4 regions of the Arthrobacter sp. 9E16 genome follow, and region 3 is predicted to be linked to each of the others. Evidence: riboswitches for the same ligand, from Rfam matches in the RefSeq annotation. Region 3 holds a riboswitch; each other region holds the start of a gene.
What was found. Region 3 has a riboswitch for S-adenosylmethionine ahead of CXR00_RS08175 (flavin reductase family protein). Riboswitches for the same ligand answer to the same signal wherever they lie in the genome.

Region 1 (7,380 bases), 550 kb from region 3:
AAACAGCGGGCGGAACCGGGCCGCCAGTTCCGCATAGCTGCGGGCGGAGGAAGCCAAAATCTCGGTGGTCATGAAAAGGGTCCTTTCGGGGAGGTCTATAGCGGGGTTCATGCGTGCAGGTCGGTGGCGGAAAGGCGCCGGGGCATCTGGGGCACGGCAGCGAGCAGGGCCTTGGTGTAGTTGGTTGTCGGAAAGTTGAAAAGCGATGACGCGCTGCCGGATTCCATGACACGGCCGTCCTTCATCACCAGGACGTCGTCGCTCACATGGTGGATCACGCCGAGGTCATGACTGATGAACAGATAGCTCAGGCCATGCTGTTCCTGCAGATCCGCGAGGAGATCCAGGACCTGGGCCTGGATGGACACATCCAGCGCGGATACAGGTTCGTCGAGCAGCAGCACGCGGGGCCGGAGCGCCAGGGCGCGGGCGATGGCCACGCGCTGGCGCTGCCCGCCGGAGAGGGTGAGCGGCTGCCGGCGAATCAGGTCCAGGGGCAGCCCAACCTGACCGAGCAGTTCCGCGGCGCGGTCCCGGAGTTCACCGGGCGTGCCGGTGCCCCCGGCCTCCAAGGCGTCGGTAATCACCCGCTCCACGCTGAAGCGCGGATCAAAGGAGCTCAGCGGGTCCTGGTTCACCAGCTGGATGTCCCGCCGGTGCGGACGCCGCATCTCTTCGGTGACCGGCGCCCCCTGGACGTTCCCGGCCCACGGCAGCCCGCCGAGCCGGACCGTCCCCGCATCCGGTTCCGTAAGTCCCAGGACGATGCGCGCCGTCGTTGACTTGCCCGATCCGGACTCGCCCACGATGCCCAGGGTTTTGCCGGCCGGCAGCGTAAAGGAGACATTGTCGACCACTGTGCGGGAGGAGCCGTCCGGAGACGCATAGGCCTTGACCAGGTTGCGGGCTTCGAGCGCCGGAGAATCCGCGGAGAAAGCCGAGGCCCGTGCCGGGCCTGCGGACTTCACTTGCCGGGGCAGGGACGAGAGCCGGGTGCCCTTGCCGCGGCCGGCGGGAACGGCATCGATCAGCTGTCGGGTGTACTCGTGGCGCGGGTTGCCCAGCACTTGCGCCGCCCGCCCCGACTCGACTATCCGTCCGTGCTGCATCACGGCGATTTCATCGGCGAGCCGGCTAACCACGGCAAGGTCATGGGAGATGAAGATCAGCCCGCGGCCCTGTTCCTTCAGACCCGCCAGCAGTTCGAGGATCTGGGCCTGGACGGTGGCATCCAGTGCGGTGGTTGGTTCATCGGCAATCACCAGCTGCGGATTGAGTACGGTGGCCTGCGCAATCAGCGCGCGCTGCCGCAGCCCGCCGGAGAGTTCACCGGAGCGCTGCCGCGCCCGGACCTCGGGATCGGTGATGCCGGCGGCGCGCAGGGCGGCGAAAACCCGTTCCTGGCGCTCCTCCCGTCCATGGACGCCGTGGGCGCGGAGGGCTTCGTCGATTTCCCGGCCGACCGTGCGCAGGGGATCCAGGGACACGAGGGCATCCTGGAGGACATAGCCGATGTGTTTTCCCCGCAGTCTGCGCCACTGCCGCTCGGAAAGCCGGGCTGCATCGTGCCCGAGCACGTCCAGGCGGTCCGCGGATACCCGGGCGTTGGGTGCGTTGAGCCCTACGAGGGTGCGGGCCGTGACGGTTTTGCCGGATCCGGATTCCCCCACCAGGGCCAGCGCCTTCCCGGGGGCAAGGGCCAGCGAAACATCACGGACGACGTCAACGGTGCCCCGCGCGGTGGAGAAGGAAACATTCAGGTTGTCGATGGCGAGCAGCGGCTGCTGCGGGGTGTGCGGTGTCATGGTCAGACCTCTGCTTCGAGTCGGCGCTGCAGGTGATGGCCCACCACCGTGGTGGTCAGGGCCGCGAGAGTGATGAATATCCCGGGGAACGCGGCAATCCACCAGGCGATCTGGAGGTAGTTGCGCCCGTCGGCGAGCATTGCGCCCCATTCGGCGGCCGGCGGCTGTGCGCCGAGTCCGAGGAAGCTCAGGGAGGATGCCCAGACAATGGACTGTCCGATGCCGAGCGTGACGAGGACAAACAGAGGGCGCGCCACGTTGGGGATGATGGTGTGCCGGAGGATATGGGAGCGTGACCGGCCCAGGGAGAGAGCCGTTTCCACATAGGGGGCGGCCACCACCTGCAGGGTCTGGGTGCGGAGCATCCGGGCGTAGCCGGGGGCGGATCCGATTCCCACGGCAACCGCGGCGGTGACGACGCCGGTGCCGGAGACGGCGATCACGATCAGGGCCAGGAGCAGGCCGGGGAAGGCGAAGAGGATTTCGACGAAACGGCAGATCGCCGAGTCGAGCCGCTTGCCGGACACTCCGGCAGTAATGCCCAGTGCACCGCCCAGGATCAGCCCGATGGCCGTGGCCGCCAGGCCCAGAAGCAGTGATTGGCCGGTGCCGGCGATCACCCGGGACAGGATGTCGCGGCCGTTCTGGTCGGTGCCGAACAGATGGGAGGCGCCCGGCGCCTGGAAGGCGTTGGCGGGATCAATCTCATAGGGGTCCTGCCGCAGGAACAGGGAAGGGGCGACGGCGGCGAGCACCAGGAACACCAAAAGCGCGCCGGCCATCCACACACCGGCGGGAGTGCTGCGGACCAGCCGCAGGGTGCGCGAAGGCGTCCCGCCGGTCAGCGGGCCGGTAGGCTCTTGCACTGTTGAGGCGGGTCTGGCAATCGTGGTCATGCTGCACTTCCTGTCGGGTTGCTGCGGGGGTCCACCGCGCGGTAGAGGAGATCCACGGCGAGGTTCACGAGGATGTAGACGGCGGCAATAATGAACACCACGGCCAGGGTTACCGGCATATCGCGGTTGATGATGGCATCCACGAGGGAACGCCCCAGCCCGGCCCGGGCAAAAATGATCTCGGCGACGACGGCGGAACTCACCAGTGAGCCCACTGCCCACGCGGAGAGCGTGAGGCCGGGCAGGATGGCGTGCCGCAGGGCATGCGTCAGCCGCACGGCGGCGTCGCTCAGCCCCCTGGCACGGGCGCTCAGGATGAACGGCTGAGCCAGGGCTTCTTCGAAGGAGGACCGGGTGACCTGGGCGATGAACCCGGACAGGGGGATGGCCAGTGAGAGCGCCGGCAGGACGAGCGAGCGGAAGCCGTCGTCTCCGGCTACCGGGAACCAGCCCAGGATGACGGCGAAGAGGACCGCAAGCATGATGCCCACCCAGAACGGGGGAAGGGAAGCGAAGAACACCTCCAGGGTCCGGCCGACGCCGTCGAGCAGGCGTCCGCGGCCCACCGTGAGGAGCGTGAATGCCAGGGCGATGACCCATGCGAAGGCCAGCGCCAGTCCGGCGAGCTGCAGGGTGGGAAGGATCTGCGGGCCGATGATCTCGATCACGGGAACCTTGAAGATATAGGACACCCCAAAGTCCCCGGTAATCAGGTTGCCCAGATAGGAGAGGTACTGCAGAAGAACGGGCCGGTCGAGTCCGTACTGGGCTCTTACCGCTGCCACCGTCTCGGGCGACGGGGAGGATCCGGCACCCCCGAGGATCGCTGTTACGGGATCGCCGGGCGTGAGGTGCAGGACAAAGAAGGTGAGGGTGACGGCCGCCCAGAGGACAAAAACGCTGCCGGCGGCCCGCTTACCGACAATGCGGCCGGTGCTGCCTCCGGACACCGTTGTGCGAGGTGCCGTGTTGAGGGGATCAAGGGATTGGGTGCTCATTGGGGATCCACCGCCGTGACGTCGTAGAGGTAGGGGAGGGAAAGGCTGGGTTCAAGGGTGAGGTTTGTCCAGCGGTCGCTGCGCAGGGCCACCTGGCTGGCCTGGTTGTAAAGCGGCAGCTGCAGGGCGTGGTCGCTGACGATCTGCTGGGCCTGGTGGTAAAGGTCCTTCCGGACGGCAGCATCGTCGGTGGCAAGTGCCGCGTTCAGGATCGAGTCCAGCCCGGGATTGCGAAAGCCCGATCCGTTGGCTACAAAGCCGGCAGACTCGGTGTATTCCGAGGAGAAGACAATGCGGAGCACATCGGCGGTGTTGGTGTTCCAGTAATCGGCGCGAAGGTCGTATTCGAAGGTGTTGCCCAGTTCGCTCACGGTTGCTGCGTCGCCGTTCTCGATCAGCACCTCGAAGCCGGCCTGCTTCGCTGTCGCCTGGATTTGAGTGACCAGCGCCTGGTGCGCAGCGGGCCAGGCTCCGGGGGTGTACGGGAAATGAACTCTCAGGCGCTCGCCGTCTTTCACCCGGTATCCTTCGGCGTCGTGCTCCGTCCAGCCGGCATCATCGAGCAGGCGGGCTGCTTCGGCGGGGTCCGGGTCATAGACGTGCTCAAAATCGGGGGAGTAGAAACCGGTGGTGGAGCTGAGCGGCCCGCCGGCCCGGGTGACGGTGCCGAAGTAGACGCTGTTGATGCCCGCGTCCACGTAGGCGCTGTGCAGGAAAGCCTTGCGGACGTTGAGGTCGTCAAACGGCGCACGGGTGGTGTTGAGGATGAGGTTGGTAGGGTTTCCGGGCCGGTCACGCAGGGTCAGCTCCACGTTTCCGTCCGCTTCCGCCTCGGCAAAGTGGACCGAGGGCATGAGGTCCAGGGCGTCCGCCTGGCCTGCCCGCAGCAGGCCGTACCTGGTGGAGTCTTCGGGAACAATGCGCCATTCGATCTTCTCAATGTGTGCCGGGCCGTCATGCTGCGCGTAGGGCGGAGCGGAGTTGTAGTCTTCGTTGCGGACCAGGGTGACCTTGGACTGCGGGACGTAGTCCAGGATCTTGTACGGTCCCGAGCCCACCGGCGAGTGGCAGTTTTCCACTTGCGGCCGCTTCAGGGCCGCGGGTGACTGGATGCCGAGGAAGGGCTGGGCGAGCACCTCAAGGAACGCCGCATACGGGCGGTTCAGGGTGACGACGGCGGTGGTCGGGTCCACTACCTGCGTGGACTCGTAGGGTTTGAGGTAACCGCCTGCGGTACCTGACTGGGTGTTTGGATCCACCATGTGGTCCAGGTTTGCCTTCACTGCTTCCGCGGTGAGTTTTGTCCCGTCGGTGAACCAGACGTCGTCGCGCACTGTGAAGGTGTAGGTGAGGCCGTCGCCGGACACTGACCATGCTGTGGCGAGCCACGGGTGGATGGTGCCGCCGCTGTCCTGTGAAACGAGGGAATCCAGGTAGTTCGCTGCGATGGATGCCTGCGGCATGTCGCCGTCCACGTGGGGATCCAGGCAGGAAATGTCCTTGCCGGTGGCAAAGACAAAGGTGTCGCTGCCGCTGGCTGCGGCCGGCCCGCCGCAACCGGAAACGGCAGTGGCGAGCATGGCCCCTGCCGTGAGGACGGCGAGGGTGCGGGGTATCTGGGGATGGGGTTTGGGAGGTCTTGCTGGGCTCACGTCAGGCTCCTGAATCATCGCCCGGCGGAGGGCGACGCAGGTTCGCCGGCGTCAGCTTCGCCGTGCCGGGGCAGGGCGAAGCTGACCAACGAAAGCGCGCAGCTTCTCCATCGGTCCTGGCAGTAGCACCGTTCCCCGCTGCTGGGCGGGGAGGGTTGCTGCGGCGTCGTCGATCCAGGTCTCTCGGCCGCTCGGGATGGTTAAGGAAAAGCTAGCCCATGGATCACGGCCGGGCCAGCGATGACCGTTTTTGACCTCAGGGGCGTCTCGGTGCGTCATCGGCGGTCACAGAGGTTCACGGCGGTGCCATCCGGACCCGGGACCGGGCGTCCGGCCAAGGGTGTGCGATACGCCACGAAATTAGTTGACTAAGGGCAATTACTTATATAGTTGATCTAAATCAACTACTAGCAGGAGCCCGATGTCCCCCGCAGAACGTCCCCCCGAAAAAAAGTCCGAAAAGAAGGCCAAGGTGCCCAAGCGGACCGCCTCCCCGGACGGGACCATGACTCACAAGCAGGTGCTGGAATCCCTTTCCGGCCTGCTCCTTGGCATGTTTGTCTCGATTCTGGCGGGCACGGTGGTTTCCACCTCCCTGCCGCTGATCATCTCGGACCTTGACGGCAACCAGTCCGCCTACACCTGGGTGGTGACGGGAACACTGCTGGCCACAACGGTGTCAACGCCGCTGTGGGGCAAGTTTGCTGACCTGTTCAACCGCAAGCTGCTGATCCAGCTCGCTCTTGGCATCTTTGTGCTCGGCTCGGCCCTGGCCGGCTTCTCGCAGGACACCAGCACGCTGATTGTCTTCCGCGTGCTGCAGGGTCTGGGTGCCGGTGGTCTCGCCGCGCTGAGCCAGATCATCATGGCTGACATCATCAGCCCGCGCGACCGCGGGAAGTACGCCGGACTCTTTGGTGCCGTCATGGCGGTGGGCACAGTGGGCGGACCGCTGCTGGGCGGTGTTGTCACTGACGCCTTCGGCTGGCGCTGGAACTTCTTCATTGCCCTGCCGGTGGCGGTGGCTGCCATCATCCTGCTGCAGATGACCCTGCACCTGCCCCAGCACGCCAAGCGCAAGGTCCACATCGACTACTTGGGTGCTGTCCTGATCGCCGGCGGTGTGTCGCTGCTGATGATCTGGGTGACCCTGGCGGGCAACCAGTTCGGCTGGGCCTCGCTGGCCTCCTTCCTGACGGTCGCCGGATCCGCCTTGCTGCTGATCGCTGCCGTGCTGGTTGAATTCAAGTCCCCGGAACCGATCATTCCGCTGTCCATGTTCAAGAACCGCACCTTCACCCTTGCCGTCGTGGCGAGCATTTCCGTGGGCGTGTCCATGTTCGGCACTTCTGTGTTCCTGGCGCAGTACATGCAGCTGGCCCGCGGTGCCACCCCCACCGAGTCCGGCCTGCTGACCATCCCCATGATGGCCGGCCTGCTGGTCTCCTCCACGCTGTTCGGAACGATCATCAGCCGCACCGGCAAGTGGAAGGCCGTGATGATTTCCGGCGGTGTGCTCACCGTGGTGGGTTCCATCCTGCTGAGCACGCTGGCCTATGACACCAACCTGGTGCTGGTCGGCATCTACATGGCCGTTCTGGGCGCAGGCCTGGGCATGCTGATGCAGAACCTGGTGCTCGTGGTCCAGAACTCCATTGAGGTGAAGAACCTCGGTGTGGCCACCAGCGCGGTGACCTTCTTCCGCAGTCTCGGCGGCACCGTGGGTGTTTCCGTGCTGGGTTCGGTGCTCGGGACCATCGTTGCCTCCGAAATCAAGGACGGCATCGGTGCGCTGGCGCCGGCTGACCAGGCTGCGGCCGCCGTGGCCCTGGGCAGCGGATCCATCCCCAAGGTCTCCGAACTTCCTGACGCCATTGCCGTGCTGGTGGAAAGTGCGTACGGCGTCGGCGTCGGCTCGGTCTTCCTGTACAGCGTTCCGCTGGCCGTCATCACGCTGCTGGCTGTCATCTTCATTCCGAACGCCAAGCTTGGCCGCCAGAATGCCGTACAGCTGAAGAAGGCCGCCGCA
Region 2 (7,380 bases), on a different contig from region 3:
GCCTGGGTCAGGTAACCGCCCATGGTGTGCACGAGGCCTTTGGGACGTCCGGTGGTTCCGGACGTGTACATGATGAACAACGGTGTTTCGGCGTCGAACGCCTCGGGTTCGTGGATGTCGGAGGCGGTGTCCACGGTCTCGTGCCACCAGAGGTCGCGGCCTTCGGTCCAGGCGATGTCGCAGCCCGTGCGGCGGACCACCAGAACGTGTTCGACGGCGTTGGCCCCGGACACGGCTGCATCGGCATTGTCCTTCACCGGCACGGCGGCGCCGCGGCGGAACTGGCCGTCGGTGGTGACCAGCAGCTTGGCGCCGGTGTCCTCAACCCGGAACTTCAGGGCCTCGGCGGAAAAGCCGCCGAACACCAGGGAATGGACGGCGCCGATCCGGGCGCAGGCCAGGGTGATGACGATGGTTTCCACGATGACCGGCAGATAGATGACCACGCGGTCACCTTTGCCGATGCCCAGGTTCAGCAGTGCGTTGGCGGCGCGGCAGACGTCGCGCTGCAGATCCGCGTAGGTGACGGTGCGCCGGTCTCCGGGTTCGCCCTCAAAGTGCAGGGCCACCTTGTCCCCGCGGCCGGCGGCAACGTGGCGGTCCACGCAGTTCACCGCGACGTTCAGGGTTCCGCCGGCAAACCATTCGATGGCAGGGACGCTGTACTCGGCCTCTGGCTCCGGGGTCTCCGGTCCGCTGAGCCGCTGCGGCGGGGTAAACGTGTGCGCCGTGTGCCAGGGCTGCTCCCACTGCAGCCGGCGGGCTGCCGCCTCCCAGAAGGCGATCCGCTCGGTTTCGGTGGTTGGGTCCGCCGCCGAGCTCTTCACATCCTGCAGTGCTTCTTCGAGTGTTTCCTGCAGTGTTGTGCTCAGGCCCATTTGGCCACCGCCTTCTTTTCGGCCAGTCCCAGCAGGGCGTCGGTAATCTTGCCGATCACCGCCAGCAGGATGATGGCCAGCAGCAGCCGGTCGGTGCGCCCGTTGTTTTGCGAATCGGTCAGCAGGAAGCCCAGCCCCATGGAAGAGGCGATGAGTTCCGCGGCCACGAGGAACAGCCAGGACTGTGCCAGCGCCAGCCGCAGCCCGGAGAATACCGCCGGAACGACGGCGGGCAGCTGCACCGTGGTCAGGAGTTTCAGCCCGTTGAGTCCGAAGGCGCGGGCGGCCTCCACCAGGTTCCGGTCCACGTGGCGCAGGGCCAGTGACACGGTGGTGAACACCGGGAAGAAGGCACCGATCGCAATCAGCGTGATTTTGGAGTCCTCGCCGATCTTCAGCCACAGGATCAGCAGGGGGACCCAGGCCAGCGACGGCACGGCACGCAGTGCGCCGATCATCGGACCCAGCAGGATGTCGGCCAGGCGGGACAGCCCCAGCACGGCGCCCAGGGCCAGGCCCAGCAGCCCGCCGGCGGCGAAACCGATGAGCACCCGCTGGGTGGAGATGGCCACGTGGTTGCCCAGCTGGCCGCGGCCGATCAGGTCAGCTGCGGCAGTGTAGACGGCCGACGGCGAGGGCAGCTGGACCGGACTGAAGATTCCGGCGGCTGTGCTGATCTGCCAGGCGGCCAGTACCAGGACGGGAACCACCAGGCCCAGGCCCGCGCGGGTCCAGCGGCTGGCCAGGATGGTGCCGGCCGGCGCTGCATTCCCGGCACCGGCGCTCGCGGATGCCGGGGTCTTCAGGGCCGAACTCACTGTGCATCCGAAATGGACTCGGGATCAGCGGACTTCACGAAGGAGTCATCGAACAGGCCGTCCAGTGCCTTGTCCACGGCGTCCTGGCCGGCGACGTCCCCGGTTTCCACCAGTGTGGGGCCGATTTTCTCAAGCACGCTGCGCTGGGCCTCACCCGGTGCGGGGTCAACGTCCAGGTTGCTGCGTTCCAGCACCACGGTCTGGGCCACCGCCAGGTCCAGGCCGGCAACATCGGCCAGGATCTGCGCCGTTTCCTCCGGGTTTTCAGCAGCCCACGCGCGGGCCTTCTCATAGGCGTTGACCACTGTCTGAGCGAGTTCCGGATCCTCTTTGAGGAAGGATTCGTTGGCGGCAAGGATGCCGTAGGTGTTGAAGTCCAGGTTGCGGTGGATCAACCGGGCACCGTTTTGTTCGGCACCCGCCATGATCGGGTCCAGCCCTGCCCAGGCATCCACTGATCCGTTTTCCAGGGCGCTCCGGCCGTCTGCGTGCTGCAGCTGTTCCACGGTGACGTCGTCCAGGCTCAGTCCGGCTTCGTCCAGGGCCTGGACCAGGAAGAAGTAGGGGTCGGTGCCCTTGGTGGCCGCCACGGACTTGCCCTTGAGGCCCGCCACGGAGGTGATGTCCGAGTCGGCGCCCACCGCCAGGGCCGCCCATTCCGGCTGGGAGAAAATGTCGATGGCCTTGATCGGGGATCCGTTGGCGCGGTGCAGCAGCGCTGCGGACCCTGCGGTGGAACCGACGTCGATCGCCCCGGAGCGCAGGTTTTCATTGGCCTTGTTGGAGCCGGCCGACTGCACCCACTCCACCGTGACGCCGTCGTCGGCGAGGGCGGATTCCAGCCAGCCCTGGTCCTTGATGATCAGGCTGAGCGGGTTGTAGGTGGCGAAGTCGAGGGTGAGGGTTCCTCCGTCGGCCGCGCCGGCGTCGGCGGCGGCATCGGAATCCTCGCCTGCCACGCAACCGGTCAGCAGCAGGGAAGCTGCGGCGGCGGCTGCGGCCAGGGTCTTGAGCGCGGTGCGGGAAGCTGAGGGGGAACTGAGGGAACGGCTGTTCATGGGGATTCTTTCTGATGAGTTGGCTGCGAGGCATCGCGGTTCATGCGCAAAATGGGCGCAGAACGGCGGGGGTAGCGGCCCTTAGAGGGGTGACGCCGGGAGAAGTTTTAGTGGCGGTCGACGCCGAGGCGGGCCAGGAGCTCGCCGCGCATTCGGGCCAGCTCGGCCGAGGCGCGGTTCCGCGGGCGCGGGCCGGGCACGGTGATGGTGTCCGTAATGGTGGCTCCGGCAGCACCGGGCTCCCTGCCCAGGACGATGATGCGGTCTGCCAGCTGGAGGGCTTCGTCCACGTCGTGGGTTACCAGCAGCACCGTGGTGGGGGTGGCCCGGTGAACCGCGAGCAGCAGGTCCTGCATCTTCAGCCGGGTCAGGGCATCCAGTGCACCGAACGGTTCATCCAGCAGGAGCACGCCGGGCGTGCGGGCCAGGGCCCGGGCAAGAGAAGCGCGCTGCGCCATGCCACCGGAAACTGCCCGGGGACGGTGTTTGGCGAATGCGGCCAGTTCCACCAGCTCCAGCAGTTCGGCCACCTTGGCCTTGCCGTTCTTGGCGCTGATGCCCTTGGGCAGGCCCATGGCGATGTTGGCCTGCAGGGTTTGCCAGGGCAGCAGCCGCGGTTCCTGGAACGCGACGGCGCACCGGTCATCAATGCCGCGCACGGGTGTTCCGTTGATCCGGACTTCCCCGCTGGTTGGAGCGTCCAGGCCGGCTGCGGCCCGCAGGAGCGTGGACTTTCCGCAGCCGCTGGAGCCCAGGATGGCCAGGACTTCGCCGGCATGTACGTCAAAGGTGATGTCCCGCAGCACCTGGTGGGTTTCACCGCCGGAGCCGAATGCGCGGCCGAGGGAGGAAAAGGCAACGGGAAGGGCGGAACCGGCGGCGCGCGTTTGGGGCGGCGCGGCGGCAGGGGACTGTGAAGCCAGAGCGGTCATGTTAACTCTCCATCGGTCCTGGCAGTAGCACCCTACGGATAACGCCTTGGGCCGGGAGGCCTCCTGCGGTGTTGTCCTCGCTATTGCCGTCCCTCAAGGAGGAGGTACGGCAACCAGGGTTGCTGCGGCTTCACTGATCCAGGTCTCTCAGCCGCTCGGGATGGTCAAGAGCAACTAAACGCGCGATTGCGGAAACCGGCAAGTCCCCCGCGTAATATTTCGACGCCGCCTGTGCCGGCGGGGGCGCCGGCGGGGGAGTGGAGGCCAGGCTATCTGTGGAGTCTGGGACAGGATGGGGAATGCTGCCAACCAGTGGTCATGCGGGGTCATAAATCCGTTCACACGGGGTCATGTTCTTTCCTTGCCTGTTCCGCTGTGCAAATACTGGTGGCGAAGGATCATGAGTCCCAACGCAAAGCTCTGGCTGGTTGGGCGGCAACCCTCTTTCCGTAGCGGGGTGCCCCAGATGAGGATCCGGCCGTGTCGCGTCCGCGAACGGCAAGTACGGCGCCCCAGCGGGTGCGTCCCGTCCCGAAGGATTTCCCCGTGTCCGAATCATCTTCCTCAACACCTCAGAACAGCCGGCGGCAGATCCGGTTCAACGCCTTTGACATGAACTGCGTGGGCCATCAGTCTCCGGGACTGTGGCGCCATCCGCAGGACCAGTCCGCGAATTACACGGATCTCCGCTACTGGGCCAACCTGGCCCAAACCTGCGAGCGCGGATTGTTTGACGGCATCTTTATCGCAGACGTCCTGGGCACCTATGACGTGTATGGAAACTCCAACGAGGCCACACTGCGGCAGGGCACCCAGGTGCCGGTGAATGACCCGCTGCTGCTGGTCTCCGCCATGGCACTGGTCACCGAGCACCTCGGTTTCGGCATCACCGCGGGAACAGCCTATGAACACCCCTACCCCTTCGCGCGGCGCCTCTCCACCCTGGACCACCTCACCAACGGCCGGGTCGGCTGGAACGTGGTCACCGGCTACCTGCCCTCGGCGGCCCGCAACATGGGTGCCGAAGACCAGCTTGAGCACGACGAGCGCTACAACCACGCGGATGAATACCTCGAGGTGATCTACAAGCTGCTGGAAGGCTCCTGGGAGGATGACGCCGTCGTCCGGGACAAGGACAGCGGCATCTTCACCGACCCGGCGAAGGTGCATGACATCAACCATGAGGGCAAGTACTTCAAGGTTCCCGGCATCCATATCAGTGAGCCGTCACCGCAGCGCACCCCGGTGATCTTCCAGGCCGGCGCCTCGCCGCGGGGCATTGCCTTTGCCGCCGGCAATGCCGAGGCCGTCTTCGTGGGCGCCCCCACGAAGGAAAAGCTCAGGGCCACGGTCACCCGGATTCGTGATGCCGCCGAAGCCGCCGGCCGGGACCGCCACTCCATCCGGATCTACACGCTGCTGACCATCATCACCGCGGCAACATCCGAGGAAGCCGAAGCCAAGCATGTGGACTACCAGCGGTACGCCAGCGACGAGGGTGCCCTGGCCCTGATGTCCGGCTGGCTCGGCGTGGATCTGTCCACCTACAACCTGGACGAGCCGCTGGGCAATGTGCAGTCCAATGCGATCCAGTCTGCCGCGGACAACTTCCAAAAAGCGAAGGACGACGGCGAACCCTGGACGGTGCGCGACATCGCCGAATCCGCGGGGATCGGCGGGCTGGGTCCGCGGCTGGTGGGCTCGGGGTCCGACGTCGCCGAGGAGCTGATCCGGTGGGTGGAAGAGACCGATGTGGACGGCTTCAACCTGGCCTACGCCATTACCCCGGGTACCTTCGAGGACGTGGTGGAATTTGTGGTGCCGGAGCTGCAGAAGCGCGGTGCCTACCGGACGGAATATACCCCGGGGACGCTGCGCCACAAGCTCTTCGGTGCCGGTGACAAGCTGCCCGAAAACCACCGCGGTGCGTCCTTCCGGCTTCAGCCGGCAGGGATTCCGGCACGCTGAGGGGTTCCGCCGTCCGGCCGGAGGTTTGCGGGGCGGGTTCCGGGCGGGGCCATTGACCGGGGACGGACTGCCTCCTTACGTTTGAAGGGTCCGCGCAGTGAACCCTTTAGCGAGCAGGAGTCGGCTATGGAACCCTCACCCAGCGCCACCGGCATGGCCCTTTCCGCCGACGGCACCCGCATCGCCTGGTCCCGGCAGGGCGACGGTCCGCCCCTGGTGATCGTGGATCCGCTGACAGCTGACCGCAACAGTTCCAGTACCCGGGCCCTGGCGCAGCTGCTCTCCGGAAACCACACCGTCTACACGTATGACCGGCGCGGACTGGGTGAAAGCGACGTGGGGGAGGAGTACACGGCCGAGTCCGACGTTGATGACCTGCTGGCAGTGGTGCAGGTGGCCGGCGGAAGGGCAGACCTCTACGGGTTCGCGTCGGGTGCCTTCCTGGCGCTGCGCGCCGCCGAGGAGTCCGCCGTCATCACGCGGGTTGTCGCGCTGGAGCCGACCCTGGCCCTGGAGGAGGGTGAAGACGAGATGCTGGTGCTGCAGACGGAACTTGAGGGACTCGGCGGTGTGCAGGTGCCCGTGCTGGTGCTGGCAGGGAGCGCCAGCGGCAACGAAACGCAGGATCTGGCCCGGCGGGCCGCCGATGCCCTGGAGGAAGGGGAGTTCCAGCTGCTGGAAGGCAGCACGGCCAGTGTGCCGGAGACCGCCCTGGCCGATGCCATCGAATCTTTCCTGAGCTGAGGCACGCAGCCGGGCGTAAGCTGGTGCCCGATCCAGAGCCCACCGAAGGACGGCAGATGACACACGTCAATAACCCCGCAGTTGTCGAAGCACTTCTGACCAACAAGGGCGCCCGCTGGGCGGTGGTGGGCCTGTCCAACAATCCGCGCCGCACCGCCGTCGGCGTCTCCCGTTACATCCAGGACCACCTCGGAATGGAAATCATCCCGGTGAGCCTGAAGGGAGACGATGTCCACGGCAACAAAGGCTACCGGCAGCTCAGCGAAATCCCCGGACAGATCGACGTCGTTGACTGCTTCGTGAATTCCTCCCGTGTCGGGAACATAGTGGACCAGGCCATCGAGGCAGGCGCCAAGGCGGTGTGGCTCCAGCTGGGCGTGATCGACGAGGCAGCGGCGCAGCGGGCGGCCGACGCCGGGCTGGACGTGGTGATGGATACCTGTCCCGTCATCGAAGCTCCCCGGTTCGGTCTCTGACCCGTTACAGCTTGGCGAACCGGGCGCGCAGGATCCCGGTGTACAACCCGTAACAGATCATTCCGGCGCCCACGGCTCCCAGCGCCAGCACGCCGAAGGGCTGCTCGCGCAGGGCGCGGAGTGCGCCGTCGAGCCCGGTGGACTTCACCGGGTCGGCCGTGAAAGCGGCCACCATCACCAGGAGGCCCAGAATAGCCAGGGACACTCCCTTGGCGACAAAGCCCAGCGTGCCGGTAATGGTGACGGCGCGGTCCCAGATGCCCGCCGGAATCGCCGTCAAATCCTTGCGGAAACGTCCGGTGGCGCCCTTGAAAATGAAATAGCCGCCAACACCGACGATGCCAAGTCCCACCAGGCCCAGCAGGACGGCGCCCGCCGGCTGCGCCATCAGCTTGGCGCTCCAGCCTGCGGAACTCTCGCCGCTGTCCGTGCCGCCGCCCAGGGCTACGGTGCCGAAGGATACGCCGATGGCACCGTAGGTGATGGCCTGGGTGGCCGCGGAGCCT
Region 3 (7,380 bases):
CATCGTTTGCGCCCTCGGCCCGGCGCGCAGAGCTGCTGGAGATGATTCGCTCTTGGCGTGCGGCGCAGGACTAGCGCCGGTCAGGACGGGGGAGGCGATATTCCGTCCGTCGGGGGCGCAGCCCCGGATCGGCGGAAGGTCAGCCGCACCACCAGTCCAAACACCAGCACGATCAACATCAGCACAATCGCCAGCGGCGGCAGACTCAGCGCTGTGACGAGGGCGCCGGCCAGCCCCGCAAGGTTCACGGCCCGCGGCGTGTACCAGCGCCGGTGCTCCAGCGAATAACCGCACAGATTGGTGATGGCCGCGTGGAGCAGCAGGGCAAAGCAGGCCAGGCCAAGCAACGTGCCCAGACTGATGGTCAATACCAGGACGACGACGGCGGCACCCGCGGCTGCAACCGCCGGCCACGGAACGGAACGCTTCCGGCCGGCGTGTGCAAATACCCGGGGTAGGTCTCCGTCGCCGGCCATCGCGGCAGCGGTGCGGGCGCTTCCTTCCACGAGGACCCAGACCCCGCACAGGCTCGCGGCGCCGGCCGCAATCGCCACGGCACCGGTGCCGATGCCCAGCCCCACCGCAGCCACCGGCTCGCGCAGCGGAGTTACTGATGCCGCCAGGCCTGCCGGGCCCTGAAACCACGTGATGAGGGACAGGGCCACCAGCAGGTACAGGACAAGGGCCACGATGATGGATGCCGGAATGGCCCGGGGCAGGTTGCGTTCCGGTTCGCGGACCCGAAAGCCTCCGGCAGCGAGGCGGGCGTATCCGGCAAACGCAAAAAAGGCGAACGCCGCACCCCGGAGCAACCCGGTGGTCGACTCCGTCTCCTCCAGCACGCCCGGCTGCGGCGGCGGTCCGCCGGCCTCGTTGAAGGCGACCACCACGCCGAAACCCAGCACGCCGATCACGAAAGCCAGCACAAAACGGATGACCCAGGTGCTGCGCTGCAGTCCGAACAAATTGAGGGCAGTCGCCGCCAGCGCCGCTCCCGCGGCTGCGGGGCGGGCCTGATCCGGAACCACATACAAGCCGAAGGTCAGGGCCAGCACGGCGGCCGAAGTCACCAGTGCGCACACCATGGTCCATCCGGTAAAGAATCCCATATATGGCCCCAGCAGGACCCTCGCCGCTGAACGCGCGGTTCCGCCGGCATTGCGGTGACCGCTGATGCGCAGTCCGGCACTGAGCAGGAAGGTTGATGCTGCGGTGCAGTAGGCCACGAGGGCGGCGAGGGCGAGGGAGGCCGCCAGGGCAAATCCGGCAGCGTTCGCGACCGGGGGCAGGACCACAAAAATTCCGCCGCCCACCATGCAGCCGATGCCCACGGTGGTGGCATCAAATCCGCCCAGCGGGAGTTTCGCTCCGGAGCTTCCGGACACGTGCCCCTCCGTTCAGTCGGGCCCGGGCGGTGCTGCGCCCGCACCGGGCTGCGCAGCGGTGCCCTTGGCAGGGAAAGGATGTGAACACCGGTAAACTCATGAAGAGACCTTGTATTCACAATGAGCGGGAACAGTGGTTTCCGCAAGCAATCTTGAAAGGACTGCTGTGCTGCGCACTCATGCCCTTGGTTCCCTGAGGGCCGAGCATATTGGACAGACCGTCACCCTCGCTGGCTGGGTGGCCCGACGCCGGGACCACGGCGGCGTTGCCTTCCTTGACCTCCGTGATGCCTCCGGAGTGGCCCAGGTGGTGGTCCGCGAAGAGGACGTCTTCCACGGACTGCGCAACGAATACGTTCTTCAGATCACCGGCACCGTGCAGAAGCGTCCGGAAGGCAACGAAAACCCCTCACTGGCCACCGGTGAAGTGGAAATCATCGCTGATGATGTGGTGGTCCTGAACACGTCCGACCCGCTGCCGTTCCAGATTGACGAGCACGTGGAGGTTGGTGAGGAAGCCCGCCTGAAGCACCGCTACCTGGACCTGCGCCGTCCCACTCCCGCACGGAACATGCGCCTGCGTTCCGAAGCCAACCGTGTGGCCCGCAACCTCTTGCATGACGAGGGCTACGTGGAAATTGAGACCCCCACGCTGACGCGTTCCACCCCCGAGGGTGCCCGTGACTTCGTGGTTCCCGCACGTCTGGCTCCGGGTTCCTGGTACGCCCTGCCGCAGTCTCCCCAGCTGTTCAAGCAGCTGCTGCAGGTCGGCGGATTCGAAAAGTACTACCAGATTGCCCGCTGCTACCGCGACGAAGACTTCCGTGCGGATCGTCAGCCGGAGTTCACCCAGCTGGACATCGAAGCAAGCTTTGTCGAGGAAGATGACATCATCGCCCTGGGCGAGGCTGTGGTGAAGGCACTGTGGAAGCTGATCGACGTCGACATCACCACGCCGATCCCGCGCATGACCTACGCGGACGCGATGGCCCGCTACGGCTCCGATAAGCCGGACCTGCGTTTCGGCCTGGAACTGACCGAACTCACCGAGTTCTTCAAGGACACCACCTTCCGCGTGTTCCAGGCTCCCTACGTGGGCGCCGTCGTCATGCCCGGCGGAGCCTCGCAGGCACGCCGCACACTCGATGCCTGGCAGGAATGGGCCAAGCAGCGCGGCGCCAAGGGCCTGGCCTATGTGCTGGTGCAGGAAGACGGCACCCTGACCGGTCCCGTTGCCAAGAACCTCACCGACTTTGAGCGCGAAAACCTGGCGGAGAAGGTGGGCGCCAAGCCCGGTGACTGCATCTTCTTCGGCGCAGGTGAAAAGACCGAGGCACGCGCACTCCTCGGCGCAGCGCGTGTGGAGATCGGCCACCGCACCGGCCTGATCAACCCGAATGACTGGGCTTTTGTCTGGGTGGTTGACGCCCCCATGTTCGAGCCGGCTTCCGCTGCCGTTGCCGCGGGCGACGTGGCCGTGGGCGGCGGTGCCTGGACTGCGGTCCACCACGCCTTTACCTCACCGAAGCCCGAGTTCATGGACACCTTCGACACGGATCCCGCATCGGCTCTGGCCTACGCCTATGACATTGTCTGCAACGGCAACGAAATTGGCGGCGGCTCCATCCGTATCCACCAGCGCGATGTGCAGGAGCGCGTCTTCAAGGTCATGGGCCTGTCGCAGGAAGACGCCCAGGAGAAGTTCGGGTTCCTGCTTGAAGGATTCAAGTACGGCGCACCGCCCCACGGCGGCATCGCCTTCGGCTGGGACCGTGTGGTCGCGCTGCTTTCGGGCAGCGAATCCATCCGCGACGTCATTGCCTTCCCGAAGTCCGGCGGCGGCTATGACCCGCTGACCCAGGCTCCGGCTCCGATCACTGCCCAGCAGCGCAAGGAAGCCGGCGTGGACTTCAAGCCGGAAAAGAAGGCTGAAGCCAAGAAGGACGACGCCAAGAAGGACTAGGTCTTTCGCAGGATTCCAGAATGATGAAGGTGCCCGGCCGCTGATGCGGCCGGGCACCTTCATCTTTCGACGCGCCGTTAAATTTGGGTGAATTATTCCGGCAGCCTGTTTTAGCCCGGTGCGGGCGCCATAGTGGGGACCGGCAAATTGTAGACAACAAGCCAGTAATCTCCGTCCGGCCCGTCCACTGTGATGGACGCCGGGGTTTGATCGGGTGTGACGATGTGTTCAAAAGACGTTAGGACCGGCCAATTGCAATTGTTGCTGCTGGAAGCGGTCACTGGGTTTGAATCAGCGTCCCGAACCTCGACGCTGTAGTCCCCGGGCTGGTTACAGGTGAGGTACACGCTGAAGCTGGTCCCCGGTTCCATCGCGGGCAGATCGAAGGTGCTCCTCCCGGTGCCGGGTTCCTCGAGCACGAGGCTGGCGTTGAGAGGGCGCCCCTGGGGATTTTGCTGGAAGTAGCTCTCGAGGCTGATGGGATTGTCCGCCCGGAACAGTGCCAGCATGGCGGGGTCGCTGGGGGCAGGAGGCTCCGTGCTTCCCGGGGGCAGTTCCACGCCGATGCTGCTCCGGCTGGACGAACCGGCTTTGGGGGAGGCCGTGGCGGTCTCCCCGGCTGTGGCTGACGATGTGGCCGGTTTAGAGGAAGCGGCCTCGGGCTCCTCCTGGGCGCTGCATCCTGTCAGCACCAGACCCAGCGCCGCTGCGGGAAGCAGGGCCTTATGCATAAACGGCAAATCCGACGCTCTGCCGGGCCTTGCCTTATTCCGTGATGTTCCATTGGCATTTCTGTTTCTGGTCATCTCCGCTACTTCCTTCCGAAGTAATCCGAAGAACGATAGTGGAGCCGGCTTCGAATGTAAAGGATTGGTAACGGACGGCCGCTGTCATAAACGCGTGGAAACAATTCCCGGCTCCGTATTTCCGGTGCCGACACATTTCTGCCGGTCAGGCGAATTCGGGAACGCCCAGACGGCGAAACGCTGAACCGTGGAATATCAGGGGCTCATGGGCATCGTCGTGTGAGGCATGGCCGTGCACCCGTAGCAGCACCACCTGATGGTCCCCGGCCGGAACCTCATTCTCCACAGAGCACTCAAGCCAGAGGGCGGCCCGGTCCAGGAACAATGATCCGGAGTCATCCGTGTGCAGATCCAGTCCGGTGAAGCGGTTTCCGGCCCTGGACGCAATCTGTTTGCAGACGCCCTCGTGATCGGAACCCAAAATCGACACGCCAATCCGGGCCGAGCCCCGCAGCACCGGCCATGTGCGGGACGTGTTCTGCACGGCAAACATCACCAGCGGCGGATCCATGGAAACGCCCACCGTGAAGGAAGAAGCAACCAGGCCCTGCGGCTCGCCGTCGATGACCGCGCACAGGGCGGCAACGCCGGACGGAAAACGGGAGAACGCCCGGCGCAATGCAGCGGGCTGAAGGTCGGTCAAAAGTGCCATGCTCAAAAGATCCTCTGCCTCAAGCGCCCGGTAACCCGATACGTCGGTAGCGAAGCGCGGTACTTGCCGGGCCGGTTGGAAACCGGGCGGCCGAATCGTCACCTGGAGCACCCCGCTACGGCGAGAGGGTTGCCGTCCAGCCGGCCAGGGCCCGTGGCTGGAACTCTTGATTCTTGCTCCAACGTAGGCCGGGCAGCACCGGGACACAAACCCCCGCCACAGTTCGTAAACTCCGCTTCATAAAAGTCATGGGGATGAAGGGATACAGTGTGAAGAATGAGACAGCGGTGGTTTAAACAGGTGGACGTTTTCGGCAGCGAACCGTATTTGGGCAACCCGCTGGCGGTGGTGCTCGAAGCGGAAGGGCTGACGGATGCTGAGATGGCCTCCTTCGCCCGGTGGACCAACCTTTCCGAGACCACCTTCGTCCTGCCGCCCACTGTGGACGGGGCCGACTACCGGGTCCGGATCTTCACCCCCGGCGGGGAGATTCCCTTCGCCGGACACCCTACGCTGGGCACGTGCCACGCCTGGCTGGAGACCGGGGCCAAGCGCCGGTACCCCGACGTCGTCGTACAGGAATGCGGCATAGGACTCGTGACGCTGCACGCCAATGCCGGGATCGCGGCGTTTGCCGCTCCGCCCCTGCTGCGCTCCGGTGCGCTGGAAGACGATGTCCTGGACCAGGCCCGGCAGGCACTGGGCCTGGAACCGGAGCAAATCCTCGCCTCCAACTGGATCGACAACGGACCCGGCTGGCTGGGACTGCTGCTCCGGGACGCCGCAACTGTCCTGGCGCTGAACCCGAATCCCGTGATCATGGGCAACCTGCGCGTGGGCGTCATTGGCGCGCAGCCGGCGGACGCGGAAACAGACTTTGAAGTGCGCGCCTTCGTACCGGGTCTCGGTATTGCAGAGGATCCGGTCACCGGCAGCCTCAATGCCGGACTCGCCCAGTGGCTGATCGGAGCCTCGCTGGCACCGGAACGCTACGTCGTCACCCAGGGCACTGCCGTCCAGCGCTCCGGCCGGGTCCGGGTCTTCACCCGGGACCGCAAGATCTGGGTGGGCGGATCCACGGTCACCTGCATTGACGGCACCGTCACACTGTAAATCGGGCACCATGTTCACCCTAAACTCGCTCGCCCTTCCGGTTATCGGTGCACCCATGGCCGGGGGGCCTTCCACCCCGGAGCTGGCTGCTGCTGTGGGGGAGACCGGCGGGCTCGGCTTCCTGGCCGCCGGTTACAAGAGCACCGGCACCGTGGCGGACCAGATTACCCAGCTGCGCAGGCTGAGCGGCCGGCCCTTTGGCCTGAACCTCTTCGTTCCGGATGCTGCCAACACCTACCCGGTTGCCGCGCAGGATCAGGCTGCGGGGAAGGCGGAAGCCCGGGCTCGAAAAATCGAAGCGGCCCTGATCTTCCGTGAGCACCTGGTCACAGCAGCAGGACAGGGGCCAGCCGGAACCACGGTCCCCGAACCCGCGATGCCGAACCCCAACGACGACGACGCCTGGCAAGCCAAGCTGGAGCTGGTCCTCCGGGAGCGGGTCCCGGTAGTGTCCTTCACCTTCGGATTGCCGGAACCGGCGGTCTTTGCCGAACTTGCCGCGCAGGGAATCTGCAGCGTGGTGACGGTCACCGATGCCGGCGAGGCGCGCGCGGCGGCAGCTGCCGGAGCGAACATCCTGTGCGTGCAGGGCCCGGAAGCCGGCGGACACCGGGGAACCCTGGACAGCGGGAAGGTGCCGGGGAAGGTCTCCTTAACTGACCTGCTGCAGCAGGTTCGAGAAGCCTGCCCGCTTCCGTTGGTAGCCGCGGGAGGCATTTCCACCCCGGAGGACGCGTCCGCAGCTCTGGCCGCCGGGGCGGGTGCCGTCCAAATGGGAACCCTGCTGCTGCTCAGCGACGAAGCCGGGACCAGCAAGGTGCACCGCGGCGGGTTGATGGATGCCATCCAGGGGCGCAGGGATCCAGGTACGGCGCTGACCCGGGCCTTCTCCGGCCGTCCGGCGAGGGGGCTGATCAATGACTTCATGCGTGCCTATCCGGATGCCCCGGACGCGTACCCGTACATCAATCACGTCACCAGCCCGCTCCGGGCCGCCGCCGCGGCGGCAGGCAATCCGGAAGGAGTCAGCCTGTGGGCCGGAACAGGGTTCCGGCACGCCGCTGAAGCTCCGGCGCAGGTGATTCTCCGCCGCCTGTTCGGGCTGGCCGACTGAGGGCGGTCCCGTCACGGCACGGCCCGGCTCCAGGCCAAGCGCCTTAGGGCACCGTAATTCGGATGAAAACGGAGCAGGCATCCTTAGCAGCCTGAGCCAGCACCGCCAGTTTAGGGTCCTGAACATCGAGCGGACGCAGCCGGGTCAGGTTGCTCCACCGCGCGAAGATCTTCTGCCGCGCCAGCACCTCGGTCAGCACACGGTCTCCGCCGAACACCAGATACTCCGGCGGATGTTCGGTGAAAATTCGGGCGGCCTGCTCGGCTGCGGTCTCCACCAGCGCGTCGGCCTGGTTGGCCCGACGCCGGGCAAAGCGCTGCTGCGACCCGCCACCCGCGGCAGTGCGC
Region 4 (7,380 bases), on a different contig from region 3:
CGAACAGTTCACGCCGGCGGGCCATGCTGAACGCGCCGGCCACCCCCACGTTGGTGAGTTCGCCGGCGTCGTTGTAGAGGCCCAGCAAAAGCGAGCCGACGGCGTCCGGCCCGGATTTGTGCACCCGGTAGCCGGCCAGCACGCAGTCAGCGGTCCGCTCATGCTTGTACTTCGCCATAGTGCGCTTGCCCGGCTGGTAGGGATCCGTCAGGGGTTTGGCCACGATGCCGTCCAGGCCGGCACCCTCGAACTCGCTGAACCAGCGCTGCGCGGTGCCTGGATCGGTGGTGCGACTGGTCAGATAAACGGGTGCGGCGGCGTGGGCAAGCGCGGCTTCCAGTGCGCTCCGGCGCGCCGCGTACGGCCGGTCCATGAAACCGGTGTCGTCCAGCGCCAGCAGGTCAAACGCAACAAAGGCCGCCGGTGTTTTTTCGGCCAGCAGTTTCACCCGGCTGGCCGCCGGATGGATGCGCTGTTGCAGGACCTCAAAGTCCAGCCGCTTCCCTGATTCGCTGATCAGGATAATCTCGCCGTCCACCACGCAGCGCTGCGGAAGGTTGGTCTTGAGCGCGTCCACCAGTTCCGGAAAGTACCGGGTCATCGGCTTTTCGTTGCGGCTGCCGATTTCCAACTCATCACCGTCCCGGAAAATGATGGAGCGGAAACCGTCCCACTTGGGCTCATAGGAGTAGTCCCCCTCGGGCAGCGCAGTCACGGCTTTGGCCAGCATGGGGGCTACGGGCGGCATTACCGGAAGTTTCATGGGCCCCATTCTTACCCGGTTTTCAGTCGAGGGGAATGGAAACGCCCAGCCCCGCGGCAAACGCGGTCAGCAGGTCCCGGCCCTGCTGCCAGTTCCCGATGCCGCTTTCATCATTGATGTGGGTCAGTGCTCCGGCGTCGATCACGGGGACACCCCAGGCCTGGGCCAGCAGCCGTGCTCCGGGGAGGGTGCAGTAGGGATCGTTTTCGCTGGCAACCAGCAGTCCGGGCACCGGAAGCGGCTCCAACCGCGGGTCCCGGAAAGATCCGGCAGTGTCCGGGAAGGCCGGCTCGGCCGGATCCGGCGGCGCCACCAGCAGCACACCCCGGGCGCCTTTCGGGTTGCGCAGCAGCCACTCGGCGGAGGCCAGGCAGCCCAGGCTGTGGGCCACGAGGATGGTGTCACCGCCGCGGGAGCCGGCGGCGTCGTCGAGCGCGTCCATCCAGTTCTCCAGGTTCGGGTCATCCCACGACGACGGCGAAATCCGGGACACGTCCGCGGCACCGTCCTGCCACCGGCTTTGCCAGTGCTCATCATTGGAGCCGCCAATCCCGGGGACCATGGTCAGGTGCATGCTGTTCGCCTCTCATCCTGTGGTGCCGGGGAGCCGGCAGCCGGGAATATCTGCTCGGAAACCGGTGCTGTCAATGAACATGAAGAAGATCGGTTTCCTGTCCTTTGGACATTACCGCGACGTGCAGGGTTCCTTTGTCCGCACCGCCAGGGACGCCCTGCTGCAGACCGTCGAAACGGCGGTGGCAGCCGAGGAAGCGGGCATTGACGGAGCCTTCCTTCGGGTCCACCACTTCGCCCCGCAGTTCGCTGCGCCGTTCCCTCTGCTGTCCGCCATGGCCGCACGGACTCACCGGCTTGAACTGGGCACGGCGGTGATCGATATGCGCTACGAAAATCCGCTGTACATGGCCGAAGAAGCGGCGGCCGCGGATCTGATCAGCGGCGGCAGGCTTCAGCTGGGCCTGAGCCGGGGTTCACCCGAGCCTGCGCTGCGCGGATATGAGGCATTTGGCTACGTTCCCACCGGGGACAGCACCGATGCGGATGAGGCCCGCAAGCACACGCTGGTGTTCCGGGCTGCGATTGCCGGTGCAGGTTTGGCGAACGCGGATCCGATGATGACCGGCAGTTCCGACGCGCTGGCCATCGATCCGCAGTCCCCGGGCCTCGCAGAACGGATCTGGTGGGGTTCCGGAACCCGGGCGACGGCCAAGTGGACCGGCGAACAGGGCATGAACCTGATGAGCTCCACCCTGCTGACGGAGGATACCGGAGTTCCCTTCGATGAGCTCCAGGCCGAGCAGATTGCGGTGTTCCGCAAGGCCTGGGCCGATGCGGGACATGAGGGGACTCCGCGGGTCTCCGTCAGCCGCAGCGTCATTCCGCTGGTGACCGACACCGACCGCCGGTATTTCGGGCTGCGCGCCCAGGCCGAGGGTCGCGACCAGGTGGGGCGGCTCGACGGCGGCCTGGCCCGGTTCGGCAAGAGCTACATTGGCGAACCCGACGTCATTGCCGCCCAGCTTGCCGCGGACGCCGCGGTTCAGGCTGCGGACACGCTTCTGGTGACGGTGCCCAACCAGCTGGGCGTGGACTACAACGTGCAGCTGCTGGAAAACATCGTGAAGCATGTCGCGCCGGCGGCCGGCTGGCGCTGATGCCTCCCGTACGGCGGCGGTTCCCGGCTGTCACCGGCATGCGCTATGGTGGTGTCAGCTTCACGAGAGGTGGCCAACGCCCGGAGGAATCCGGGTCCGTAAAAGCTCCGACTGGCCTCACACCAACCCCATGTTCGGCGGGTGGTTCGGATGACGAAGCGGCCTGACGCCGCCCGGCGCAGGCAAGGACAACCTGTAAAGGAACACGCTGTGAGCACTTCCAGTGACACCCGCTGCGCCAGCTTCCGGCCCGGCCATAACATCCATCAGATCCATGCCAAGAAGCTTGTTGGCTTCGATGACTGGGTGGATGCCCAGGCCTACGTGGACCTGGACCTGGGCATCGTCCAGCTGGTCGTGGACGGCAGGCAGCAGCTGATGTGGTTCCATGACCTGCCGACGCTGGCCCTGGCCCTCGCTGGTTCCGGCGGAGCGGCACAGTGGTGCGCCCGGTACTCCTCGCTCCTGGTCCCCGGCGGTTTCGACGGCCCGGCCCGGCGCTCTTTTTTCTACTTGGCGACGCCGGAAAAGCTCAGGCCGTGTAGCGGGTTCAGTTCAGCATCCGGCGCCGAAGCCGCTTCAGCACAGCAGGGCTGACCCCGGCGTCGCGCAGGTACTGTTCCGCGTCCAGCCCGTCCAGGGCGCGGAGCAGTTCACGCCTTCCGTCGGCCACCCGGGCGTCTTCCTGCTCGGAGGTCAGCGGCTTTTCCCGCGGATGCACCTGCGTGGCGTGGAAGGCATTAATGCCGCGTACGGCCTGCTCATAATCATCGGCAATGGCCTCCGGCGATGCCCCGGCCAGCTGGAGCAGGAGCATAATGATGAGCCCGGTGCGGTCCCTGCCGGCGGAGCAGTGGATCACCACCGCGCCGTCGTCGGCGTCTGCGAGGGCCTGAACGACGGCGGCGATCTTCTCCGGCCAGCGGCGCAGGTTCTCCCGATACCACTTGGGTGAATCCATGTACGGGCCGCAGAGCGCGGTGAAGTCGGGATCGTTCGCTTCCTGCGTGGGCCGGGTCAGGAAGGTGATGCCGGCAGCGGCGTCGGCGCCCACCTCCGGGTCGGTGTCCCGGCGGCCCTGCTCGACGTCGTTGCGGAGGTCGATGACGGTGCGGACGCCTGCTTCGCGGGCCTGCGCCCAGCCCCGCTCAGTGAGCCATTCGGACCGGCCCATCCGGAAGATCCGGCCGGGTGCCACGGAGCCGCCGCCGGCAACCGGGATGCCGCCCAGGTCACGGGCATTCGCCGCGCCTTCCCACTCCACATCCCGGTTGCCCATCACGCCACTCTAGGACCAGTCGAAGAAGCCCTTGCCGGACTTCCGGCCGAGCTCGCCGCGCGCCACCTTGTCCCGAAGGATCTGCGGCGGTTCAAACCGCGGACCAAGGGTTTCGGCAAGATACTCGGCAATGCCCAGGCGCACGTCCAGACCCACAATGTCGGTGGTCCGCAGCGGTCCCGTGGGGTGCTTGTAGCCCAGGACCATGGCGGCATCGATATCCTCTGCCGTGGCCACGCCCTCCTCCACCATGCGCATGGCTTCCAGGGCGATGGCCACTCCCAGCCGGGAGCTGGCAAAGCCCGGGGCATCGTTCACGACGACGGGCGTCTTGCCGAGGTCCTGCGCCCAGGCGGCGGCGGCTTCAGCCAGCTCCTCGGAGGTCTGCTTTCCCAGCACCACCTCGATCAGGGTGGAGGCGGGCACCGGGTTGAAAAAGTGCAGCCCGCAAAACCGCTCCGGGCGCTGCAGCTTTTCCGCCAGGCCGGAGACGGACAGTGAAGACGTGTTGGACGCCAGCCAGGCCTCGGATCCCAGCTGCTCCTCGACCGCAACCAGGGCTGCTGCCTTCAGTCCGAAATCCTCCGGCACTGCTTCCACCACCAACCCGGCACCGGAGAACGCCGCATAGTTCGTGGAAACGGACAAACGCGCGGTCAGGTCCGCCAGGCCCGCGGAAACGGTGCCGCGCTCGACGCTCTTGGCCAGTGCGCCGGAGACGCGGTCATAAGCGGCGGAGGCGGCGTCGTCGTCGCGCTCCACCACCACCACCGTTGCTCCGGCCGTGACGAAGGCGTGGGCGATACCCGCGCCCATCCGCCCGCCGCCGAGCACTCCTACCGTGGAGGGAACTGCCATTACTTTTTCTTCCTCTCAAGGAATGCGGACATGCGGTCAAACTTGGCCTGCGATTCAAACAGAATCCCCTGCGCCAAATTGTCGATGGCGGGGTGGGCGTCCGCCGGGGCGGCAAACACCGTTTTGGTGAGCCGGACGGCCAGCGGGTCCTGGCGGGCAATCCGGTCCGCCAGGGCGTGCGCGGCGGCCAGCAGGTCTTCCGGTTCGGCGAGCTCGGTGACCAAGTGCGCGGCCAGCGCTTCCTCGGCGTTCAGCACCCGTCCGGCCAGCAGGATCTCCTTGGCCAGCGGTTCGCCCACCAGTTCCTTCAGCCGCCAGCTGGCGCCGGCGGCTGCCAGGATCCCCAGCGAGGTTTCCGGATTGCCGATCTTGACGCGGGGTGTTCCAATCCGGAAGTCCGCAGCGAAGGCCAGCTCCGCCCCGCCGCCCAGGGCGTAGCCGTCCAATGCCGCGATGACGGGCATCGGTAGTTTGGCGATCCGGGCAAACACAGTGGAGTTGATGCCTCGCAGGGCGTCGTCGCGGCGGCGTTCGCGCAGCTGGGCAATGTCCGCGCCGGAGGCAAACACCCCGTTGCTTCCAGCAAGGATGAGGGTCCGGGGGTTCTCCTCCAAGTCCGCGCAGAGCAGGTGCAGCTCTTCGACCATGGCGGCGTCGATGGCGTTGCGGACCTCGGGCCGGTTGAGGACCGCGGTGACGCGCCCGTTCCCGTCGGTGACCTGCAGGGTGGTGAAGGAGCTGTAGTCGGCACCCATTTAGACGGCCTCAATCAGCATGGCGGTGCCTTGCCCGACGCCGACGCACATGGTGGCGATGCCGCGGGAGGCACCCTCGCGTTCCATTCGGTTCAGCAGCGTGATGGCAATCCGGGAGCCGGAGGAACCCAGCGGGTGCCCCAGGGCGATGGCGCCGCCGTCGTTGTTGACGATGTCTTCGTTCACGCCGAGCCGGCGGATGCAGGCCAGGGACTGGGTGGCGAAGGCTTCGTTGAGTTCAAAGGCGCCGATGTCGGCAAGTTTCACGCCGCTGCGGGCGAGCACTTTCTGCGTGGCCGGGACGGGGCCGATGCCCATGATTTCCGGCGGCACTCCGGCGGACGCGCCGTCGACAATCCGGGCCCGGGCGGTGAGCCCGTACTCGCGGATGGCACGCTCGGAGGCGACGATGATCGCGGACGCGCCGTCGTTCAGCGTGCTGGAGTTGCCGGCGGTGACAATGCCGCCGGGCCGGACCACGGGACGCAGCTTGGCGAGCACCTCGGCGGTGGTGCACTCGCGCGGGCCCTCGTCGGTATCCACCACGGTGTCGCCCTTGCGGCCGCGGATGGTGACCGGAACAATTTCGTCCTTGAAGTGTCCGGCGGCAATGGCTGCCAGCGCGTTCTCGTGCGATCGGACGGCAAACGCGTCGGCGTCCTCGCGGGAGATGCCGTCCACGGCAGCCAGTTCCTCGGCGGTTTCCGGCATGGAGTACGTCATCTTGCCGTCGCGGGAGAGTTCTCCGGAGGTAAAGCGTTCGTTCACGAAGCGCCAGCCGATGGAGGTATCGAAGGTTTCACCGGGCTTGGCGAAGGCCTTGGTGGGCTTTTCGGTGACCCAGGGCGCGCGGCTCATGGATTCGGTGCCGCCGGCAATGACAATGTCCGCGGCTCCCGCCTTGATCATGTGCGAGGCCATGATGATGGCGGACAGTCCGGAGGCGCAGAGCCGGTTCACGGTGATGCCGGGAACGTCGCCGGGGAACCCGGCCAGCAGGGCGGCGAGGCGGGCAACGTTGCGGTTCTCTTCACCGGCACCGTTGGCGTTGCCGAGGATGACTTCGTCGACGACGGCGGGGTCCAGTCCCTCGCGCGCCACCAGTTCCTGCAGCGTCAGTGCCGCCAGGTCATCGGGCCGGACGCTGGACAGCGCGCCGCCGTACCTGCCCACCGGAGTCCGCACTCCGCCCACGAGAAACGCTTCAGTCATTGTTGCTCCCACCGTCTGTGTGCCGCCGGCCGACGCTGGCCGGACAGCATTTACTGACCATTCGTTCTGTAAAGAATTGCACGACGGCGGAAAGCGGTCAATGTGACCGGCCTCGGGTGACGGACGGCTCTGCGGACAGAAAATGTCCGCAGGAACGCCCGCAGCCGGCGGTTCACGGGGCTAGGCTTCGGGCATGAGCTTCAACATTCAAATATGCGTGGACTGCGAAAACGCCCATGAGCAGGCTGATTGGTGGGCGGAAACGCTGGGCTGGGTCAATGAACCCCTGGACCAGGCCCTGATTGATTCCCTGCTGGATCAGGGGACCATTTCCCCGGACATGCTGGTTGACCATAAAGGGCAGCGGCGGTGGCGCGACGGTGCGGCGATCTGCCGGGAAAGCGAGGTCGGCTCCCCGGAACGCCTGCGCATCCTTTTCCAGCCCGTGCCCGAGCCCAAGACGGCAAAGGACCGCATCCATCTGGACATCCATATCAACGGGGCGGACAAGGACGTGAAGCGGGCGGAACTTGAGGCACGCGGAGCCACCTTCCTGTATTCGGAACAGCAGGGGCCATCCTCCTGGTACACCATGGCCGATCCCGAAGGAAACGAATTCTGCATCGCCTAGGCCAACGGGCTGGAGCGGGAGGGTCCGGCGTGCGGCGCTTCCAGGGTTACTGCAGCAGTTCCGCCGGCACAGCGTAGGTCAGCACAACGGCCAGCAGGTTCTTGGCGGCGTGCACGGCGTAGGACAGGATGAAGTTGTTTCCCGCCCAGACGTAGATGCCCACCAGCACCGCCCCCATGGCCAGGTACGGCATCAGGACCGGCAGCGTC

Region 1: it holds a riboswitch for S-adenosylmethionine, as region 3 does, so the genes downstream of both, CXR00_RS10695 (ABC transporter substrate-binding protein) here and CXR00_RS08175 (flavin reductase family protein) in region 3, are expected to answer to the same signal.
Region 2: it holds a riboswitch for S-adenosylmethionine, as region 3 does, so the genes downstream of both, CXR00_RS06570 (LLM class flavin-dependent oxidoreductase) here and CXR00_RS08175 (flavin reductase family protein) in region 3, are expected to answer to the same signal.
Region 4: it holds a riboswitch for S-adenosylmethionine, as region 3 does, so the genes downstream of both, CXR00_RS03085 (hypothetical protein) here and CXR00_RS08175 (flavin reductase family protein) in region 3, are expected to answer to the same signal.

Annotation. Positions count from the first base shown of each region.
Region 1 is NZ_PJIU01000002.1:853,746-861,125, reverse strand. It holds gene CXR00_RS10715 (acyl-CoA dehydrogenase family protein) at 1-72, opposite strand, end outside; gene CXR00_RS10710 (ABC transporter ATP-binding protein) at 108-1,805, opposite strand; gene CXR00_RS10705 (ABC transporter permease) at 1,808-2,701, opposite strand; gene CXR00_RS10700 (ABC transporter permease) at 2,698-3,699, opposite strand; gene CXR00_RS10695 (ABC transporter substrate-binding protein) at 3,696-5,351, opposite strand; SAM riboswitch class I at 5,456-5,554, opposite strand; gene CXR00_RS10690 (MDR family MFS transporter) at 5,857-7,380, shown strand, end outside.
Region 2 is NZ_PJIU01000001.1:1,353,487-1,360,866, forward strand. It holds gene acs (acetate--CoA ligase) at 1-878, opposite strand, end outside; gene CXR00_RS06555 (ABC transporter permease) at 869-1,627, opposite strand; gene CXR00_RS06560 (aliphatic sulfonate ABC transporter substrate-binding protein) at 1,693-2,754, opposite strand; gene CXR00_RS06565 (ABC transporter ATP-binding protein) at 2,862-3,686, opposite strand; SAM riboswitch class IV at 4,083-4,197, shown strand; gene CXR00_RS06570 (LLM class flavin-dependent oxidoreductase) at 4,233-5,654, shown strand; gene CXR00_RS06575 (alpha/beta fold hydrolase) at 5,781-6,398, shown strand; gene CXR00_RS06580 (CoA-binding protein) at 6,455-6,874, shown strand; gene CXR00_RS06585 (DUF1206 domain-containing protein) at 6,879-7,380, opposite strand, start outside.
Region 3 is NZ_PJIU01000002.1:305,299-312,678, forward strand. It holds gene CXR00_RS08155 (adenosine deaminase) at 1-74, shown strand, start outside; gene CXR00_RS08160 (APC family permease) at 81-1,385, opposite strand; gene aspS (aspartate--tRNA ligase) at 1,552-3,348, shown strand; gene CXR00_RS08170 (hypothetical protein) at 3,459-4,079, opposite strand; gene CXR00_RS08175 (flavin reductase family protein) at 4,300-4,806, opposite strand; SAM riboswitch class IV at 4,861-4,978, opposite strand; gene CXR00_RS08180 (PhzF family phenazine biosynthesis protein) at 5,083-5,919, shown strand; gene CXR00_RS08185 (nitronate monooxygenase) at 5,930-7,033, shown strand; gene CXR00_RS08190 (acVLRF1 family peptidyl-tRNA hydrolase) at 7,077-7,380, opposite strand, start outside.
Region 4 is NZ_PJIU01000001.1:656,374-663,753, forward strand. It holds gene CXR00_RS03070 (ATP-dependent DNA ligase) at 1-763, opposite strand, end outside; gene CXR00_RS03075 (alpha/beta hydrolase) at 786-1,337, opposite strand; gene CXR00_RS03080 (LLM class flavin-dependent oxidoreductase) at 1,411-2,436, shown strand; SAM riboswitch class IV at 2,495-2,631, shown strand; gene CXR00_RS03085 (hypothetical protein) at 2,647-3,033, shown strand; gene CXR00_RS03090 (tyrosine-protein phosphatase) at 2,987-3,715, opposite strand; gene CXR00_RS03095 (3-hydroxyacyl-CoA dehydrogenase family protein) at 3,725-4,573, opposite strand; gene CXR00_RS03100 (enoyl-CoA hydratase/isomerase family protein) at 4,573-5,328, opposite strand; gene CXR00_RS03105 (acetyl-CoA C-acyltransferase) at 5,329-6,540, opposite strand; gene CXR00_RS03110 (VOC family protein) at 6,734-7,171, shown strand; gene CXR00_RS03115 (CPBP family intramembrane glutamic endopeptidase) at 7,218-7,380, opposite strand, start outside.